One region of the Ureibacillus chungkukjangi genome, then DNA from elsewhere that is predicted to be linked to it. Evidence: riboswitches for the same ligand, from Rfam matches in the RefSeq annotation. Region 1 holds a riboswitch; the other holds the start of a gene.
The links. Region 1 has a riboswitch for FMN ahead of ribE (riboflavin synthase). Riboswitches for the same ligand answer to the same signal wherever they lie in the genome.

Region 1 (10,142 bases):
GTTATAGCTTTGTATCAGAGGTAAATATTCAAGGGAATGTAGCGAATATTAGTGTGACTGATATGGCGAAGGGGAGACACATTCTTTTAAATGAAATCGTAAATCAAAATCTACCTATTAGAAAGTTTGAGCTGGCACAAACAACATTAGAGGATTTATTTATGAAGGTGGTGAAGGCATGACACAATGGAGGGTACTTTATCGCAAAGAACTAATGGAAATGATAAGGAATTTTAAACTATTATGGATTCCTCTAGTTTTTATATTACTCGGTGTAATGCAGCCAATTAGCTCCTATTATATGCCGAAAATGTTAGATACTCTCGGAGGTTTACCGGAAGGCACAATAATTGAGATGCCACTTCCTACAGGAGCGGAAGCATTGATGAGTGTTATTTCAAATTATGGAATGCTAGGGATTCTAATTCTTGTACTGAGTGCAATGGGAATTGTTTCAGTTGAAAGACAAAATGGGGTAGCGGGAATGGTCATGAGTAAACCAGTTCCGTATTCTTCTTATATTTTATCGAAGTGGGCAGGATTAGTAACGATAACATTATTGTCATTTTTTATCGGTTATCTTGCTTCATGGTACTATACGAATTTACTGATTGGCTCAGTAACACCTGACCGTATTTTTCAAAGCTTTGCTATCTATGGTTTATGGTTAGTATTTGTAGTGACTTTGACATTGTTCTTTAGCACGGTTATGAAGGGGAGCGGAAGTGTTGCCTTCATATCAATCTTAATCATCGCTACTATTTCAATAGTTACTTCTATATTTAATGAAAAAATGAAGTGGAGTCCGGCAACGTTAACTGGACATACAGGTTATTTGTTGCAATCAGGAGACGTTCAGCCGAATTTCCTAGCGACTGTACTTCTAACTGTTGCTTTAATTGTCCTTATTCTCTACTTCACTATTCAAATCTTTAAAAATAAAGAGATTTTAGAATAAATTCACAAGAAAAGAACCGCTCCAATTCAAATTTGAGGCGGTTCTTTTCTTGTATTTTATTTATTTTTTAAAGTTAATTTTGCTACAATTTCAACTCGAGCTGTTTGTGGGAACATATCAACTGGTTGAATATAGTCAACTTTATAAAGCTTTGTTAGTTCTTGTAAATCCTTTGCAAATGTTGAAGGGTTACAAGAAGTATACACAAAACGTTTTGGTTTAATTTTCATAACAGTTTTGATAAAACTTGGTGCTAGTCCTGTACGCGGAGGATCCACTGTTACGACATCAGGAATAAAGCCCTCGCGGTTCCATTTTGCTAACCATTCCTCTGCTGTGCCTGTGTAGTAACGTGCGTGTTTATATCCATGGTTGCGAGCATTTCGCTTAGCATCATCAATGCTTTCAGGAACGACATCCATTCCTCGAACTTCTTTTGCCTTTGGTGCGAGCCATAAACCGATTGTTCCAACGCCACAATAAGCATCGACTACTTTTTCTTTACCAGTTAACTCAGCAGCCTTTTTAATTTCATCATATAGATGAACTGTTTGCTCAGGATTTAATTGGAAGAAAGCACGAGAAGATAAATCAAATGCAAGCTCGCCTAATTTTTCGTGAATGGTTTCTTTTCCATGAAGGAGGATTGTTTCATCGCCAAAAATAAGGGATGTTTTTTCACGATTAATATTTTGTGTAATTGAAACGATGCTTGGATCGATTTTAAGCATACGTTCAATAAGCTCTTGTTTATGTGGAATGTCTTTTCTAGTTGTTACTAAACAAACCTGTGTTTCACCTGTTTGAATGGCAGTACGAACTACAATGGTTCTTACTAAACCGTCTAAAGATTTCCCATCAAAGATTGTGATATTTAGTTTTTGTAATATTTTACGTGTCGCAACAGTTATTTTTGAAGTTAGTGGATGCTGAACTTCGCAGTCATTTATGTTCAACAGCTTGTTTGTTCCCTCTGAAAAAAGACCTGCATAAACACGTTTACCTTCTTTACGTACCTGGAAGGAGCTCTTGTTTCGATAATGACGAGGATTGTCCATTCCAATCGTTGGGCGAATATCCGTTGTTTCAGCAATAGACTTCACATATTTTTCGAGAGATTGGATAACCATATCTCGTTTTTCTTTTAGTTGTCCCTCATATGTTAAATGCTGTAGCTGACAACCGCCACACTCATTATATACAGGGCAGCTTGGTTCTTGGCGGTCTTTTGAAGCTTTACGTATAGTAAGAACATCCGCTTCAGCAAAATTATGCTGTACTTTAGAGACCTTTACCGTCACTTCTTCACCTGGAAGAGCACCTTTTACAAAGACCACATTGCGCTTATAAAAGCCAACACCTTCACCATTAATGCCTAATCTTTTTATAGTTAAAGGAAATTTTTGTCCAATTTCCATCAATACTTTATCGCTCAAAAGCGTTCACGTCCTTTAATAGTTCATCTAAACATTATAACGGAGCTCGAACTGAAAGCAAATGGATAAATATTTCCTACATATTCAGGTGATCCCTTTTTACTGAATAGAGAATTGTCCGATTTTTTCAATGGATAATCTATCGCATTCATGTTATCGTTGTAGCAATTAAATAAAAAATTCCTTCGGGGTCGGGTGAAATTCCCAATCGACGGTGATGAAGGCAAGCCTTCTAAGCCCGTGAGCTCTAATGAGCAGGATTTGGTGCGAGTCCAAAGCCGACAGTATAGTCTGGATGGGAGAAGGAGTAAGCTTAAGCAAAGGTTACTAGCTTAACGAGATTGGTATTCTCGGTAGGCTTAGTTTTCTGTAGGCAAAAACTTTAAAATGAATTTTTTAATGGTCTTATTTGCTATAGCTTTTTTAGCACGCTTTTTAATCCCGTCAACCAAAATGACGGGATTTTTTATTTAATCAATGCTTAAAGTAAATAATGTCCTTCGGGGTCGGGTGAAATTCCCAATCGACGGTGATGAAGGTAAGCCTTCTAAGCCCGTGAGCTCTAATGAGCAGGATTTTGGTGTAAGTCCAAAGCCGACAGTATAGTCTGGATGGGAGAAGGATGAATTTTGGTAGGCACTTTTTGAAAATGTTAATTTCAAAAGGTTTATTTAAGCTTGCCATAAATACTCCCAAACTCCTTAGGAATTCTTAAGGAGTTTTTATTTTTATTTAGAAATGAGGTGAGTAGATGTTTACGGGCATTATTGAGGATCAAGGTAGAGTAACAGCTATCAAAAAAGATGAGAGCAGCATGCAATTAACTATTTTCTCGCCAAAGATTGTTTCAGATGCAAATTTGGGTGACAGTATTGCAGTAAATGGGGTATGCCTGACAATTACCCAATTTAACAATGAAGAGATGACAGTTGATGTCATGCCTGAAACAGTAAATTCAACAACTATCCATATGTTAAAGTTGAATGATTTTGTGAATTTAGAGCGTGCAATGAGTGCTAATGGCAGATTCGGGGGACATCTTGTTTCCGGACATGTCGATGGTGTAGGCACGATTAAAAGCAAAAGACCTATTTCAAATGCTTTCTATATTGAAATAGAAGTAGCTAAGGAAAACCTGACAAATTGTATTCCAAAGGGCTCCATTACAATTGATGGAACAAGTCTTACACTTTTTAAGGTTTCACATAACAGTGTAACGGTTTCACTAATCCCCCATACTTATGCTGAGACAGTTCTGGGAAGAAAAGGAGCAGGAGAAAAAGTCAATATTGAAACTGACATGCTTGGTAAGTATGTTCTGCATCATTTAAAGAGGACTGAAAGCACATCTAACATAACAATGGACTTTTTGAGACAAAACGGATTCTAGAAAGGGTGGTGGAATTACATGCTAAATACTATAGAACAAGCCATACTCGATTTAAAATTAGGCAAGATGATCATAGTAGTAGACGATGAGAATCGTGAAAACGAAGGGGATTTGGTAGTTCTAGCTGAATTTGCAACTCCAGAAAATATTAACTTTATGGCTACTTATGGACGAGGGTTAATTTGTACACCAATTACTGAAGAGCTAGCAAGGAAATTAAATCTACCAGCCATGGTTGATAATAATACAGATAATCACCAAACAGCATTTACAGTGAGTGTAGACCATATCGAAACCACAACTGGTATTAGTGCTTACGAGCGGTCCTTTACAATTCTTCAAATGATTAATGCGAATGCAGCGCCTAATCAGTTTAGAAGACCTGGACATGTATTCCCGCTTGTCGCAAAACCAAACGGAGTATTAGAAAGAAGAGGACATACAGAAGCTGCAGTTGATTTAGCGAAAGTCTGTGGAAGTTATCCAGCAGGGGTTATTTGTGAAATTATGGGGGATGATGGGGAGATGCTTCGTTTAGATGGATTGATGAATTTTGCTAAACAGCACGGCTTAAAAATCATATCCATAGAGGATTTAGTCAGCTTTTGTGAAAAACAATACACAAATTTATCAATCATAACAGAATGAATTCGGAGGGATCTTTTAAGATGGGGAAATTATTTGAAGCTAATTTAATCGGAACAGATTTAAAAATAGGAATTGTTGTTGGTCGTTTTAATGACTTTATTACTTCACAATTACTAAACGGGGCACTTGATGGCTTAAAAAGACATGGGGTTGCAGAAGAGCGTATTGATATTGCATGGGTTCCGGGGGCTTTTGAGGTGCCATTTATAGCTAAGCAAATGGTAGAAACAGGTGAATATGATGCCATTATTGGATTAGGAACTGTCATACGCGGATCTACAACTCATTATGATTACGTAAACAATGAAGCAGCAAAAGGGATTGCAAGTGTATCACTTAATTCAAATGTACCGGTCATTTTCGGTATTGTAACAACGGAAAATATCGAGCAAGCAATTGAAAGAGCGGGAACAAAGGCAGGGAACAAAGGTTACGATTCAGCAGTATCTGCAATTGAAATGGCCAATTTGAAAAAGATGTTCAAATAACAATAACTAAGGGATTCTCACAAAAATGAGAATCCCTTAATTTATTCCAGCACTTGGTCCATTACTAAATCATCGATCGAACCAAAGGAATAGCCTTCCTTTTTCGCCGCCTTGATAAACTTCGGAAGTGCATCAGCATTATACTTCGCTACTGTATGCATGAGGATAACGGCACCAGGATGCAATTGATCCATCAACTCGTCATAAGCATATTGCCATCCGACATTTGCATCATCATTCCAATCAACAAAGGCAGTGTCCCAAAATATATAGGTATAGCCGTGATTGTTTCCAAGCTCCAAAATTCTCTCATTAAAAATTCCTTTTGGAGGACGAACGTAATATGTACGTTTTTGTCCGGTTGTTTCCTTTAATCTTTTATCGAATTTTTTTAATTCCTTTAGTACGCCTTCATCCGATAATTTTGATAAATCAGGGTGTCCATATGTGTGATTTCCAATGAGATGTCCTTCATCAATCATTCTATTTACTAAGTCACTTGCACTTTCTAAGTAATGGCCAGCTAAGAAGAATGCTGCAGGTACATCTTCTTTTTTTAATGTATCCAAAATGGATTCTGTATAACCGTTTTCAAAGCCGCTATCAAAGGTTAAGTAAATTGTTTTTTTATTTGGATCTCCAGTATAGAAAGCACCGTAGTTCTTTAAGATTTCATCAAAGTTAGCACCTGCATCAACAGGCTTGCCATCCTTCGATTTAGTAAAGCCCCAATAGTACGAATTTGCACTTGCGACATCTGGTTTAACTAAGCAAAAAGCAATAGCAAATACAATCGCACATAGTGTTAAACCAGAAATGTGACGTTTCCACATAAAGAATTATAGCCTCCTTTTTGCTTATATTGTGCGAATTTAGTTTCTTTATGCTAAGCAGCAAACAATTAATTTTCAAAGAATCAGGAACTCATATTTCTAAAAAAACTCTAAAATGAAACAATCTAAAAAAACATGTATACTAGCTTTAGAAGGAGTGTTTGTAATGCAAGTCATATCTAAAATAGGACGACAAAAAAACAATCCAGAACGGTATAATATTTATTTGAATGATACATATGCATTTGCTGTAGATGAATCAACACTTATAAAGTTTGGCTTAACTAAGGGAAAAGTACTCGAACAATTTGATATTGACGAAATTACCTACGAGGACGAAATTTCAAAAGCCTTCAACCGGGCGTTGAACTTTTTAAGCTATCAAATGCGCAGTGAATACGAAGTGAAAAAAAAGCTATTAGATGCAGGTTTTGGAGAAGCTGTTGTATTAGAAGCAATTAGAAAACTTGAAAAGTTAGGCTTTCTAAATGATGAAACCTATTCAAAGGCTCTTTTGGAAACGAAAAAGAAAACTGCAAAAAAGGGTCCAAGAGCTATTAAACAAGATTTAATCAAAAAAGGAATCGATAAAGAAACACAAAATAAAGTGCTTGATTCTTTTTCCCATAAAGAACAGCTTGCTATCGCTATGGAGCTTGCAGAAAAGGCGATTCGAGCCAATCAAAATAAAACGCCAATGCAAATTAAACAAAAAATTCAGGATGTTTTAATGAGAAAGGGCTATTCTTTTTCAATTACAAACGAAATACTTGACCAAATTAAGCTAGAGCGAGAAGATGATGATTGGTATGAATTGATTGAGAGTCAGGGGAATAAGCTTTGGAGTAAATATGCTTCCAAGCTTACTGGGATTGATTTAAAAATGAAGACAAAACAAGCCTTATATCAAAAAGGCTTTCCAATAGAAGTAATTGACCGTTTTTTATCAGAGAAGGAGATTGAAGAAAATGACTGAAAAAAGCTATGCAGAAATGACAGAGCAAGAACTGAGAGAAGAAATTGCTAAGCTGAAAGAAAAAGCAAGAAAAGCTGAACAACTTGGCATTGTAAATGAATATGCTGTATATGAAAGAAAAGCTACTATGGCAGCTGCTTATCTAATCGATCCAAAAACCATCGTAAAAGGTGAAATGTATCGAATCGATGGCGCACCAGGTGAATTTTTTAAAGTTGAATATTTGAAAGGTCGCTTTGCATGGGGCTATCGTTTAGGTGGAGATCGTTTTGAGGAAGCATTGCCAATTTCAATTCTTTTACCGATGAAGGCAGGGAAATAATATGAATGCAAATCAATCGATAGAGCAGCTAACTCAGCTTCTTGCTGAGAAAAACGCCAATCTCTCTGTTAACAAGGCACGTACATGGATTGAACTATTATGGTCCGATTTCGAGTCAACGTATGCGAAAGCTGGCTATGATTATCGTGGAGCAGAATACACAGAAAAAATCATTCAGCAATGGATCACAAGCTACGGCGACAAAATCCATGAATTTGTAGGCAGAAATCCAAAGTATGCACATCTCTTACATGATAGTGATGATACAGTTCAATAGAAGGAAGTATAGAAAAAGGAGTTGTCCTAGACATTAGGACAACTCCTTATATTTAGTACTGATACTAAAAGCTTCGAAAGCAGCTTTAGTCACTGGCTCCAATCTGAAGCTTCTGTTGTAATTTATCTTCACTAAAAATCCAACCAGTGTAGGAATTGACAATATTAAGCTCTTCATCGAGATGAGCTACTGCAACAAAGGGATAATGATCATTACTTCGATAACGCAGGTCGATGAGGCGAACCTCAGTTAAACCATTTTCGAGCTCGGAAATCTCCCATCGGTATAGTGGTGAGAAGGAAAGGAATGCGCTTAAGTTAGAATCCTCCAATGCTTTTTCAACAATTGGCGTTTTTGGAAGTGGGTGAATTTCAAACTTATCATAGATGTTAATAGTTCTGCCATATGCTCGCCCGACATAATAATGAGTTTTTGATTTTGCTGCTACACGCCAATTGAAAAACCGCATTGTTGGGGCCACAATAACATAATCTTCATCCTGAATTGCATGATGAACAGCTCTTTTAACGGCAGCCTGTAATACAAAGCGCAAAATGTAATAGCCGATTATAATCAAATACATGATAATGAATGTTTTTACAGGATCAAAACCGAATGCCCAAAGTAAAATTCCAACACAGTGAATCCCAAAAATGATAGGATCAAAGGTGTTAATAACACCGAGGGCAACCCACTTTTTCGAAAATGGTCTGAGAGCCTGTGTACCATAGGCGTTGAATATATCTACAAATACATGTAGAAAAACCGCAAGAAAAGTCCAGAGCCATAGGTGTAAGATATTTGCTTCATGGAATATTAAACTAAGCAAAGCAGTAATTGCAATGGGCCATAATAGTACTGCCGGTATAGAATGAGTTATACCACGGTGGTGGCGAATATAAACTGCGTTATTTCTTAATTTTAATACGGTATCGACATCAGGTGCTTGTGAACCAATTATTGTTCCTGCCATTACAGCAGCAAAACCCATTGAATTATTTGCTACAACTGGGTCTGCTAAGGCTAAACCACCTAAAGCAACGCCCATTACTAAGTGTGTGCCTGAATCCATTGGTATCAACTCCCCGTATATGGAGGATTTTGGCCATATACTTGCCATTTTGTTTGAAAATAGAATTTTGTAAATTTAAAGAACGCTATAATTATTATACCCGAAATTTATAATTTAAAATCGTTAGCGGAGGATATTATGAATTATCAATATACAAATGAGTTTCGACTGAATTTAGTGGAATGGTTTAACAAAGAGAAACGAGATTTACCTTGGAGACGGACATCGGATCCCTACAAAATATGGGTTTCGGAGGTTATGCTCCAGCAGACAAGGGTTGATACGGTTATCCCATATTACAATCGCTTTTTAGAGAAATATCCTACTTTACAAGACCTTGCTTTTGCTCCTCAAGAAGAGTTATTAAAAATGTGGGAAGGTCTCGGTTATTATTCCCGTGCCCGAAATTTACAGGCAGGTGTGAAAGAGGTTGTAGAAAAATATAATGCAGTGGTCCCTGACAATCGCCATGACATCTCTAAGCTAAAAGGTGTTGGTCCATATACAGCAGGGGCAGTTTTAAGTATTGCCTATCAAAAAGCGGAGCATGCAGTAGATGGGAATGTCATGCGAGTATTAAGTAGGGTGCTACATATAGAAGAAGATATTGCCTTGCCCAAAACGCGTAAAGTGTTTGAGGAAGCTGTAGAGATGCTGATAGATGAACAGTACCCAGGGGATTTCAATCAGGCCTTGATGGATCTTGGTGCTATGATTTGTACGCCAACTTCCCCAAAATGCTTACTTTGCCCAGTGCGAGATTATTGCATTGCTTTTAGTGAAGGTGATGCAGATAAGCTGCCTATCAAATCGAAAAAAGTCAAAACCAAAAAAGTACAGTTTAAGGTTTTTGTTGCAATGAATCAGGAAGGGCAATGCTTACTAGAGAAACGCCCGAGCGAGGGACTATTAGCTGACATGTGGCAATTCCCGATGATTGAGGTAACTGAAAAAGCCGATAGCGAGGAAGTATTCCAGGAAAATTACAATGTTCAGATTTTAAATCACATTGATAAAGAATTATTGAAGTTTAAGCATATTTTTTCACATCTAACATGGGAGTTGGAATGCACTCAGGTACAGATTGAACAAAAAAGTGAGCTGCCTGATGCCGTACAATTTCTTACAATTGAACAAATAAAGGCTTTACCCATGCCAGTGCCAATGTTGAAAATTTTGAATGTTCTGAATTAACTTATTTTAAGTTTGTCGAATAATCTGGTAGCCTTCCGTCAACAATATTTTTACGGAGGTGATAATCATGGCTAAAAACAACAACCGCAACAACAATAACAACAACAATAACAACAATAACAACAACGAAGAGTTTGCTGTGGATCAAGATTTCCAACAAGCAAGCCAACAAAACCAAAAGCAAAACCAACAAAACAACCAACGCAATAACAACAACAATAACAACAATAACAACAACAACGACAACGACTACTAATTAGTCACCCTAGCTCGAGCTTTAGGTAAAGTGAATTCACTTTTAGGTATAGACATTTACTGTCTATACCTTAATTTTTTAGCTTTAATTTCTGAGCCCATCATACATACATAAAACCGCATTTAATCTAATTTTTGCCAACTTATTTGAAAAATATGTTCTTCAAGCTACAAGTTTTTGATTAGCATTGCTATAATAGAACCTAATAGTTGCTAGATGATTGAAATTTTCAAATTGGACAAAAATATCACCAAGCGATGTAAATACATACATAGAGACGAAAAGGTGGGCT
Region 2 (10,142 bases), 1.7 Mb from region 1:
CGGTACTAAACGTTTATAAGAGTTTACAACTGGGTTTGTTACAGCAGTGAACGCTTTCGCATGCTTCATAATACCAGCCATGAATTGACGAGCTGTTTCAGAAAGCTCTAAGTCAGCTTCTGGATCCCAGAATGCATTTTTATCGCCACTGAATAATGATAAGTTAGAGTGCATACCTGAACCGTTAACACCGAATAATGGTTTTGGCATGAATGTTGCATGTAAACCATGTTTACGAGCAATTGTTTTAACAACTAGCTTGAACGTTTGGATGTTGTCGCATGCTTCAACAGCGTTTGCATATTTGAAGTCGATTTCATGTTGACCAGGAGCAACCTCATGGTGAGAAGCTTCGATTTCAAAGCCCATTTCCTCAAGCTCTAACACGATATCACGACGGCAGTTTTCGCCAAGGTCAGTTGGTGCTAAGTCAAAGTAACCACCATCATCATTTAATTCTAATGTTGGTTCACCTTTTTCATCTAATTTGAATAAGAAGAATTCTGGCTCAGGCCCTAAGTTAAAGCTTGTGAAGCCTAACTCTTCCATGTTAGCTAATACACGTTTTAAGTTTGCACGTGGATCACCAGCGAACGGTGTTCCATCTGGGTTTGTGATGTCACAGATAAGTCGAGCTACTTTGCCTTTTTCAGCAGTCCAAGGGAAAATTACGAATGTATCTAAATCTGGTTTTAAATACATATCTGATTCTTCAATACGCACGAAACCTTCGATTGACGATCCATCAAACATCATTTTATCATCAAGGGCTTTATCTAATTGGCTTAATGGAATTTCTACGTTTTTAATAGTACCTAGAATGTCAGTAAATTGTAGACGAATATATTTTACGCCTTCATCTTTCACGATTTGTCTAATGTCTTCTTTTGTGTACTTAACCAATTAATCCACTCTCCTAATATTTAAAATTATTAAAAAATTTAAAATATAATTTACTCACCCTTCGCTTGGAAGAAGCGAGATAAATCTCCTTGCCTTAATGATGCTTTTTGCATAATCTGGGCTTGCTGCATTTCTTCACGTAATATCGCGCGAAGCTCTGAATCTGAAATTGCCATTTTGTTAGAAGATTTCACATTGTTGTTATTTTTTCTCATATCGAACACTTTTTTAATTCCTGCCATGTTGATACCCTGGTCAAGAAGTTCGCGAATTTCTAACAATGCATCTACATCGTCAAGTGAGAACATTCTACGATTGCCCTCTGATCTAGCAGGTTCAATTAGTTTATGTTCCTCGTAATATCGAATTTGTCTCGCAGTCAACTCCGTTAATTGCATTACCATGCTAATAGGGAGTAACGGCATAGCTCTTCGAAACTCTCGACTCATCGACATCTCCTCCCTTTCATACGTTTATTCTAAACTATGTTAATTATAATAGCAATACGATGTTAGAAAAAATAACATACAAAAATTAGATTTTATTAATCTAATTTTTAGATAATAGGAAAAGCTTACTGGCTGTAAGGATTTGTTGAATTTTGAGCTAGTTATAGGAAGATACACTGGATAGTCTTTTTGCCTAATCGCAGTTCACAAGGAGCTTTCATTTTGTGTGAGATATTGATATTTATATTGGAAAAGGCATGACATGGGAGCGTTTTTTCTAGAATTTTAATGTTTTAGATGGGTTATGTGGCATCTTTTGTTCTTTCGGGGGATTGCTTGCATTGCTACCTTTCGAAGCTTGGGCCAGCTTGAATTGTCGCAATAACTCTCGCTTTTCTACCTTTCGAAGCTTGGTCACTCTTGAATCGTCGCAATAACTCGGGCTTTACCACCTTCCGAAGCTCGGTCTTTCTTGAATTGTCGCAATAACTCGGGCTTTACCACCTTCCGAAGCTCGGTCACTCTTGCGACGTCGCAATAACTCTCGCTTTTCTACCTTCCAAAGCTCGGTCTCTCTTTATTCGTCTCAATAACTCGGGCTTTGCTCCTTTTCGAAGCTCGGTCACTCTTGAATCGTCTCAATAACTCGGGCTTTTCTACCTTTCGAGGCTTGCTTCCTCTTGGATTGTCGCAATACCCCCAATCTCACTACCATCCGAAGCCTGTTCCCGCTTGCACGTCGCAATACTATCTCTTTTGTTACCTTCTAAAGCAAGTTTAAGCTTGAAGAAGTTTACCACCTCCTCAACGAACACCATAATCAAGTACCAGCATCCAACAAACGACCGCCAAACTTCCACCTTGCTTTTTGGGGCACTAACAGCTCTCCTCTTTTACCGACATTCCTCCGATCACCCTTTTCAGAGCACTGACAGCTCTCCTCTTTTACCGATATTCCTCCGATCATTCTTTTCAGGGCACTGACACCTCTCCTCTTTTACCGATAACCCTCCGATCACCCTTTTCAGGGCACTGACATCACTCCTCTTTTACCGATAACCCTCCAATCATTCTTTTCGGGGCACTGACACCTCTCCTCTTTTACCGATATTCCTCCGAATTTGCTTTTCGTGGCACTGATCCCCCCTCTCTTACCGAGAATCCATCTCTACACACTTCAATCCCCAATCAACCTTCTTCACCATAACAAAAAAGCCGCCCATCAAGTCAATGTTAATTGACTTAACGAACAGCTTTCGTACTACTTTTATTTTATAAGGAAATATTGTGCTCTTTGGTTTTCGATCCATACTTTCATTGTACGGAATAGTAGGATAACGATGACCATGAGCATAATACCTTTTACGATATTGAACGGAAGGATACCTAACACAATTGTTTCTTTCATGTCGAATGTGCCCCATCCAAGGAAGTAAGAATACATTGGTAAGAAGGCAATATAGTTCAATAGGCTCATGCCTACTGACATAATGATTGTACCGGCCACTAAACCAAAGCTTAAGCCTTTGATTGTTGGGAACTTTTTATAAATGTAATAGACTGGTAGAATAAATAAAAGTCCTGTTGCAAAATTTGCCATATGCCCTACCGGAACTCCTGTTGGCGTGCCCGAGAAAATCCAGTCTAGAATGTTTTTAAATAGTTCTACCAGGATGCCAGCTAATGGACCCATTGTAATGGCAGCAATTAATGCAGGTACATCACTGAAGTCGATTTGCAGGAATGTTGGGAACCACGGTAATGGAAAATTCAGTAGCATTAAAATGAACGAGATGCTACTTAACATTGCGATTGTTACGAAAGAACGTAATTTAAGCTTTTGATTAAACATAATCAATCTCTCCTCTTTGCTGATTCAACTAAGCTAGAAGAAAGGACAGCCATTTTGTATTCCATTATTCTTTCCAATGAACAAATAAAATCCCTTACGCAAAAAATGCATAAGGGAGAAAATAGGCACATTGAAAATAAGAAAATTTGTACGTTAAATCAAGTATCCAAGTTCAAAAAATTAGATACTCAAATAGCAGTAAAGTAATGCATTTTTTCGCATTAGCAATACTATAACGCACAGCTTCCTTCGAATAACGAAAAGAGACCGTACCTTCACCTTCTCCCATCCAGACTATACTGTCGGCTTTGGAATCACACCAAATCCTGCTCAAAATCAAGCTCGCGGGCTGAAGAAGCTTTTGTGCAATATCCTCCAAGTGAATGGTCAGAAATCGCAGCTTCTATTACCGCCGGTCGGGAATTACACCCTGCCCCGAAGATGAATCAATATTTAATTTGATATTACAGTCTCATTATATCTCGACTTTGAGATGTTGTAAAGATGAAAAAGTTAGCTAATTCCTACTCAATTACTAAACTTTTTTCGTTATTTATTATTTAAACACAGTCCAAAACGAGATTTCATTTGCTCCTAGAGGCTTTGGAAGTGGTGCAGAAAAATCAAATCCTTGCCACTGGGTTTGAGCAATATTCTTAAATTGTACGGCCATATCAAAATTCGCTGCTGTTAGCAAAATTCCTTCAATCATTTGCATCGCTTCAGCCTGCTCAAAACCATCCAAATCGACCTCTTCTTTAAATTGAACGGTTGCCGTTTGCCCTTCAACAGTTACTTCATAATCTACATTAGGTAAAATGACAGACTGATAAATGTCATTCGTTTCTTCCTTCATTGATATAAGAGCATCCTCTATTGTTGTAAAGGCTTCTCTATTATTAGGAGCTAAATACGATGTGCCATCAGCCTGTGTATATCGATAGTAATTATATTGGGTGGTTTCACCATTCAATGCAATTGGTGCTGCTGGCTCCCCTACTTCGCTAAATATAAAGGCCGAGCCTTCTTCATCCATCATCGTTACTTCTTCATAGCTGTTACTAAATGTATCGACCAACGAAGAAAAATAAGTTGTCAGAGAGGCAGAAGCCATATCATAGATTTGATCGTTTGGTAATGTGTGAACGACTTGATCTCCTAATTCAGAAATTGTTCCAACATATGGATGATAATCAGTAAAACCGATCGCACTTTCGTTAAATAGTGGTGCATAATGGTTGTAAATCTCGACCCCTGTTGGCGTTACATCACCAAAATCCTTTTGTATTCTGTCATTTGGAATTAGTACAGTTATTGGCAAACTATCTGCAGCGTCACTTGATAACCCTAATTTAAATACCGTATGCCCATCAAGCTCTTCAGGGTATACAGCTGTACGATTGTCCCCATTTTCTGAAGTAAATATAGTCATGCCTGCACTAGAATCTTCAGCAGTCGATTCTGAGCTTTTCATCTCTCGCTCCATATCCATCGATTCACTATTCTCTACTTGTGCACTTTCTTCAGCTGAATCGAAAGAAGAATTTTCATTCAAAAACGAAGGAATGATAATAGCCAGTAATAGAACAGCAGCAATTGAAACAGCTATAGGCATCCATTTGACCTTTTTACTCGTGTCTTTTTGAGTGTTTGTACTTAAAGGCTCATCATCAAGTTGACCGTCTTCTTTTAGACGATTTAACACGTCTTCTTTTGACCGCTGATCATGAATCTTTGGTACTTTACTTAGCATGTCTTCTATATTCTTGTCTTCCCACTTATCATGACTCATTGATTTGCCTCCTTTTGTTCTGTCGTATTTGTTAATATTTCACGTAGCCTATGGATAGCTCGATGCTGAGTAGTTTTAACCTTACCCTCTGTCCAGCTTAGAACTTGAGCTGTTTCGGCAATCGATAATTCTTGAAAATAGCGCATAATAATGACCATTTTTTGATCACCTGTACATTTCTCTAAAGCATCTAATAAATCACGCATGTCATCATTGAGCTCAGTTAAAACTTCTGGTGATTTTGTTGGTGAGACAAGCTGATCAGTCTCCCAGTTAAAAGCGTCAAATGCATGTGAGGAACGTACCGCATTTTTTCTGAAATAATCGATTGCTACATTTTTGGCAATGGCAAATAGCCATGTCTTCTCTGAGCTTCTTCCCTGAAATCGCTCATAGGATTTTAAAACTCTCACATAAACCTCATGCGATAAATCTTCAGCAACCGTTCGATTTTTAACCATATAAATTAAAAATTGGAAGACATCCTGATGGTATGAATCATATAAACGATGGAAAATGGATTCATTCAATCCAAGCCACCCCCGTTCTTATTAGATTTGTCGTATTTTAAGTAAAAAAGTTTCAGTTAAATAAAAAGCTTCCCAGTCTTTAACATGTAAGTATCTCATTGAAAATATACCCTACTCTATACAAAAAGGTATCCCTAAAGTTTTATTCACATACTTTAGAGATACCCGAAACTACAGCTAATAGCTACAAAATTTGCAAAATTTCATTCAACAAATTACTGACTTTATAATGGTAAGTAGAACGTAAAGGTTGTGCCTTGTCCTACTACACTATCGACACGAATATTCCCTTTATGAGCTTCTACAATATTTTTTGCAATAGCAAGTCCTAGTCCAGTACCACCCTTAGAACGAGTCCGTGCTTTGTCAGCCTTATAGAATCGTTCAAAAACATATGGTAAATCCTCTAGAGGAATCCCTTCCCCCGTATCGGCTACTTGGATTTTGGCATAAGAAAGCTCCTGCTCAACAGAGACTTTTACACTGCCTTCAGTTGGCGTATGACGGATTGCGTTGTCTATCAAATTAGTAAGGACTTGTTCAATTCGGTCTTCATCCATACTAATTTGGACATTTTCATCAAGATCTCCTTTAAATTGCAGCTGTACTCTCTTTTCTCTTGCTACCTGAGAGAACTTTTGAGTAATTCGCTCCACAACATGAACAATCTCAACCTCGTCCTTATAAAGAGTCGTATGTCCATTTTCCATGCGCGCTAAATCAAGTAAATCATTTACAAGGCGTCCCATACGCTGGGATTCATCATAGATAATACGGGTGATTTCATTGCGCTCATCCTCACCAGATACGACATCATCTATTAACGCTTCCGAATACCCCTGCAGCATCGCAATCGGCGTTCGAAGCTCGTGCGATACATTGGCAATAAAATCAGAACGTAATTTTTCTAAACGGATACGCTCGGTCATATCTCGAATCACAGCTATAGCACCACGAATGGATTGTTCACTATTTTTTAACGGGCTAATTGTAATACGGTAATAAGAGCCGTCGATTTCGATATCTTCCTCTAATTTATCCTCAAAGCTTAGAACATGCTCTAGCATTTCATAGATTTCCTGCGGCATTGGGTAATCCGTTTCACTTTTCTTTTGGATAAACCATTTTTGAAGCAATTTTTCTGCCGGTGGATTGCTAAGAAGAATCGTTTTATCACGGTTAAAGGTAATTACACTGTCTGTCATAGATGTTAACACACTAGCTAATTGCTCTTTTTCTTGATTGATCACCTCTAAATGATGCTTGAGTTGACGCCCCATTTGGTTAAAGGCGACTGCTAATTGACCAATTTCATCATTTTGCGTTGTTGGCAAGGTTTCATCGAATTTACCTTTTGCTAGCTCGAAGGCGTGCTCACGCATTTTACGAAGTGGCCACGTTATTCGAGAAGAAAGGAAAAATGCGAAAAACGTTGTTAATACAAAGGCGATAAACGCTGATAGAAAAACAATTTTCGTAGTTTCCTGAGATGTTTTATGAAGCGCACTTGGATTTTGATAAATAAAGATTGCTCCATGCACTGTTTCATCACTCTTCAAGGGATAGCTCAACACAATATAAGTTTCCATCTTGCCTTCCTCTAATTGAGAAGGTAAAATCATCCGATCCAAAATTGGCTCAGTTGATTCGAAGATTTCATTAAAATTTTTGTTTTTTAATATGCTATTTTGGATTTGGATGCTATTAAGTCCCGTTTGAAAGGTAGAAACAACTTCTTTTTCCTGGGAAGCGATGAATGCATTTGTGTCATCCGTTATCATTTCATTGATAATCTCGTCAGTTAACTGCTCTAGATCGTAATTATCAACGATACTTGCGATAGTTGAGGCTGTTTGCCTTAAGGAAATATCAGCTTGCTCCTGATGATAGTCTTCTAGAAACTCCAGCATTAAAACAGTAAAGACGAACAATACAAACGAAACGAGAAGCAATATGGTTAACCATAGCTTCCCGACAATACTGCTCCATATTCTATTCATTTACAACCTCAAATTTATAGCCTACGCCCCAAACAGTGACAATCATTTTAGCAGCATCCTCTGACACACGGTTTAGCTTCTCACGTAAACGTTTAACATGAGTATCAACTGTACGTAAGTCTCCGAAGAAATCGTAATGCCATACTTCTTTTAGTAATTGCTCACGGTCAAATACCTTATCTGGTGCTTTCGCTAAGAAGTATAATAACTCATACTCTTTTGGCGTTAAGTTCACTTCTATTCCATCTGCCGACACTCTATGTGCATCATGGTCGATCGTTAGATGCGGGAATACCACTAGATCTTTAGATGTAGTAGGGGTTGTAACAGGTGAAAATGCTGAAGATCGTCGTAAAATCGCTTTCAGACGTAAAATCACTTCTCTAGGACTAAACGGTTTCACTATATAATCATCTGCACCAAGCTCAAACCCTTGTACACGGTTTGCTTCCTCGCCCTTAGCAGTTAATAAAATAATTGGTGTTGTTTTTTCTAAACGAAGCTCCTCACAGACTTGCAAGCCATCTTTTTCTGGCATCATAATATCCAAAAGTATACAATGATAATCTTTTTCTAACGCCATTGTGAGAGCCATTTCCCCATTCTCAGCTTCATCTACGATATACCCTTCACGTTCAAGGTACATTCTTAATAAGCGGCGAATACGATCCTCATCATCTACTACTAACACAGAAATATTTTCAGACATAGGTTTTACCCCTCTCATTCTTTCTCTTTCCTATTGTACAATTTCATGTCGAAAATTTAAAGAATATAATAGAAATCTTAACTTGACACTACCAATTTAGATTTATGGAAGAAAGCTTTGCTGATCGCTAAGTATCTCAGTAAAAAGCCAGATCCTCCTAAAAAGAAAGTTCTCCCCATTTCTGAGAAGAACTTTCGACATTTCCTTTATGCTGCGTAAGAGTGTAAACCAGCAATTACTAAGTTTACAACGATTAAGTTAAAGAGAATAATTGCAAAGCCAATAACCGCAAGCCATGCAGATTTTTTCCCTTCCCATCCTTTTGATAGACGCAAATGCAGGTAAGCAGCATAGAATAGCCATGTAATCAGAGCCCAAACCTCTTTTGGATCCCAGCCCCAATAACGTCCCCATGCTTCCTGTGCCCAAATCATTGCAAAGACTAGTGCTCCTAAAGTAAAGACAGGGAAACCGATCAATACTGAACGATAGCCAACTTCGTCTAATAGGTTTAAATTAACTTTTTGCACTAAAGGATGTAGCATATCAAGAATACTTTTGCGTGTAACTAATCGAACCAATATATAGATTACTGAACCAATGATGAAAGCCCAGAATACTGTAGTTAATTTTTTCGCATTAATAACAGCTGGCATTTCAAAAATCGGCTCCATTGCATTGTCTGTTAACAACGTAGAGTCATTCATACCAAATACAGCTGGCATATAGTACGTAATTTCTTTTTCACTATCCTGTGTATCAATATAAGTAAAGTCTGCTTCATAGCCAATACCCTTGAAAATTACCGTTGCAAGAATAAATCCTACTACTAAAACACCGAAGTAAAGTACTGCTTCCATCCAGAAACGACTTTTAGATTTCTTCTTCGGATCAACGGCTTTTAATAGATAGACTAATCCCGCCACAGCACTTATGGCTAAAATCGATTGTCCCATTGCTGCTGTAATAACGTGAACCGTTAACCAATAGCTTTGAAGTGAAGGAACAAGAGGATCCACACTCGTTGGGAACATCGCAGCATAACCGATTATTAAGATGGCAACCGGTAATGCCACAAGACCAAGTGCTGTTAAACGATACATATAGTAAATTAAAATAAATGCCGCAATGATGAACATACCAAACGCTGTAGTAAACTCAAACATATTACTTACAGGTGCATGTCCTTTATAAATCCAGCGGGTAATGAAGTAACCTAGATGTGCCAATAACCCAATAATCGTAACGATTATGGCTAATCTTCCCCATTTATCTGCACGATTTACCGCACCATCAGGTTTATTACTTTTAATAGCACCGCCAAATAGTAATGTCCCTACCAAATAGGCGATAAATGCTACAAATAGTAGGTTCCCACTTAAACTAATTAAACTCATAAGGTGCTGTCACCTTCCTTTTCTTTTTCTTCGTCTTCCCCATCGTCAGACTGATCGATATATTGAGGCAGATGTGCAGATTCAGTTAGTGAATCTAAATCTTTCTTTATACCAAACCAGTTTTTGTTTGTATGTGCTGCTAGACGAATTGTCCCATCCTCTAGCTGCTCTACCCAAATACGACGGTGATTCCAATAAGAACCGATTGCTACTCCAATCATAAAGATTGCTCCACCAATTGCAAGCATTGGTATTGAGCTGTCCTTATGAACTGTTAAACCAGACATATTTCTTGTTTCAACACTTTGGAATTCCATTTTGTGAGCATTATCACCATTAGGTTCGATTGTTTGCTGAATCGCTACAAAGCTTACTTCACCCTCTGGTTTTTCTGGTGTTGTCATTTTAAAGATAAATGCTGGATTATTAGGAGTTGGCGTTGCCGTTTGTGGCTCCCCATCCTCAAAGCCTGAGAAGTCAGGGTAATAGCCTAATAATTGAACCTTAGTT

Region 2: it holds a riboswitch for FMN, as region 1 does, so the genes downstream of both, LG296_RS07580 (ECF transporter S component) here and ribE (riboflavin synthase) in region 1, are expected to answer to the same signal.

Annotation. Positions count from the first base shown of each region.
Region 1 covers NZ_CP085009.1:3,273,152-3,283,293, reverse strand. The annotation lists gene LG296_RS16345 (ATP-binding cassette domain-containing protein) at 1-182, shown strand, start outside; gene LG296_RS16340 (ABC transporter permease) at 179-958, shown strand; gene rlmD (23S rRNA (uracil(1939)-C(5))-methyltransferase RlmD) at 1,015-2,376, opposite strand; FMN riboswitch at 2,572-2,705, shown strand; FMN riboswitch at 2,887-3,021, shown strand; gene ribE (riboflavin synthase) at 3,146-3,784, shown strand; gene ribB (3,4-dihydroxy-2-butanone-4-phosphate synthase) at 3,803-4,432, shown strand; gene ribE (6,7-dimethyl-8-ribityllumazine synthase) at 4,453-4,920, shown strand; gene LG296_RS16315 (polysaccharide deacetylase family protein) at 4,962-5,753, opposite strand; gene recX (recombination regulator RecX) at 5,920-6,729, shown strand; gene LG296_RS16305 (YfhH family protein) at 6,722-7,051, shown strand; gene LG296_RS16300 (YfhJ family protein) at 7,053-7,328, shown strand; gene LG296_RS16295 (metal-dependent hydrolase) at 7,414-8,400, opposite strand; gene mutY (A/G-specific adenine glycosylase) at 8,539-9,594, shown strand; gene LG296_RS16285 (hypothetical protein) at 9,662-9,850, shown strand.
Region 2 covers NZ_CP085009.1:1,541,618-1,551,759, reverse strand. The annotation lists gene glnA (type I glutamate--ammonia ligase) at 1-903, opposite strand, end outside; gene LG296_RS07590 (MerR family transcriptional regulator) at 954-1,352, opposite strand; gene LG296_RS07585 (hypothetical protein) at 2,009-2,212, opposite strand; gene LG296_RS07580 (ECF transporter S component) at 2,620-3,204, opposite strand; FMN riboswitch at 3,478-3,651, opposite strand; gene LG296_RS07575 (hypothetical protein) at 3,761-4,996, opposite strand; gene LG296_RS07570 (RNA polymerase sigma factor SigX) at 4,993-5,526, opposite strand; gene LG296_RS07565 (ATP-binding protein) at 5,751-7,526, opposite strand; gene LG296_RS07560 (response regulator transcription factor) at 7,519-8,235, opposite strand; gene ccsB (c-type cytochrome biogenesis protein CcsB) at 8,442-9,632, opposite strand; gene LG296_RS07550 (cytochrome c biogenesis protein ResB) at 9,629-10,142, opposite strand, start outside.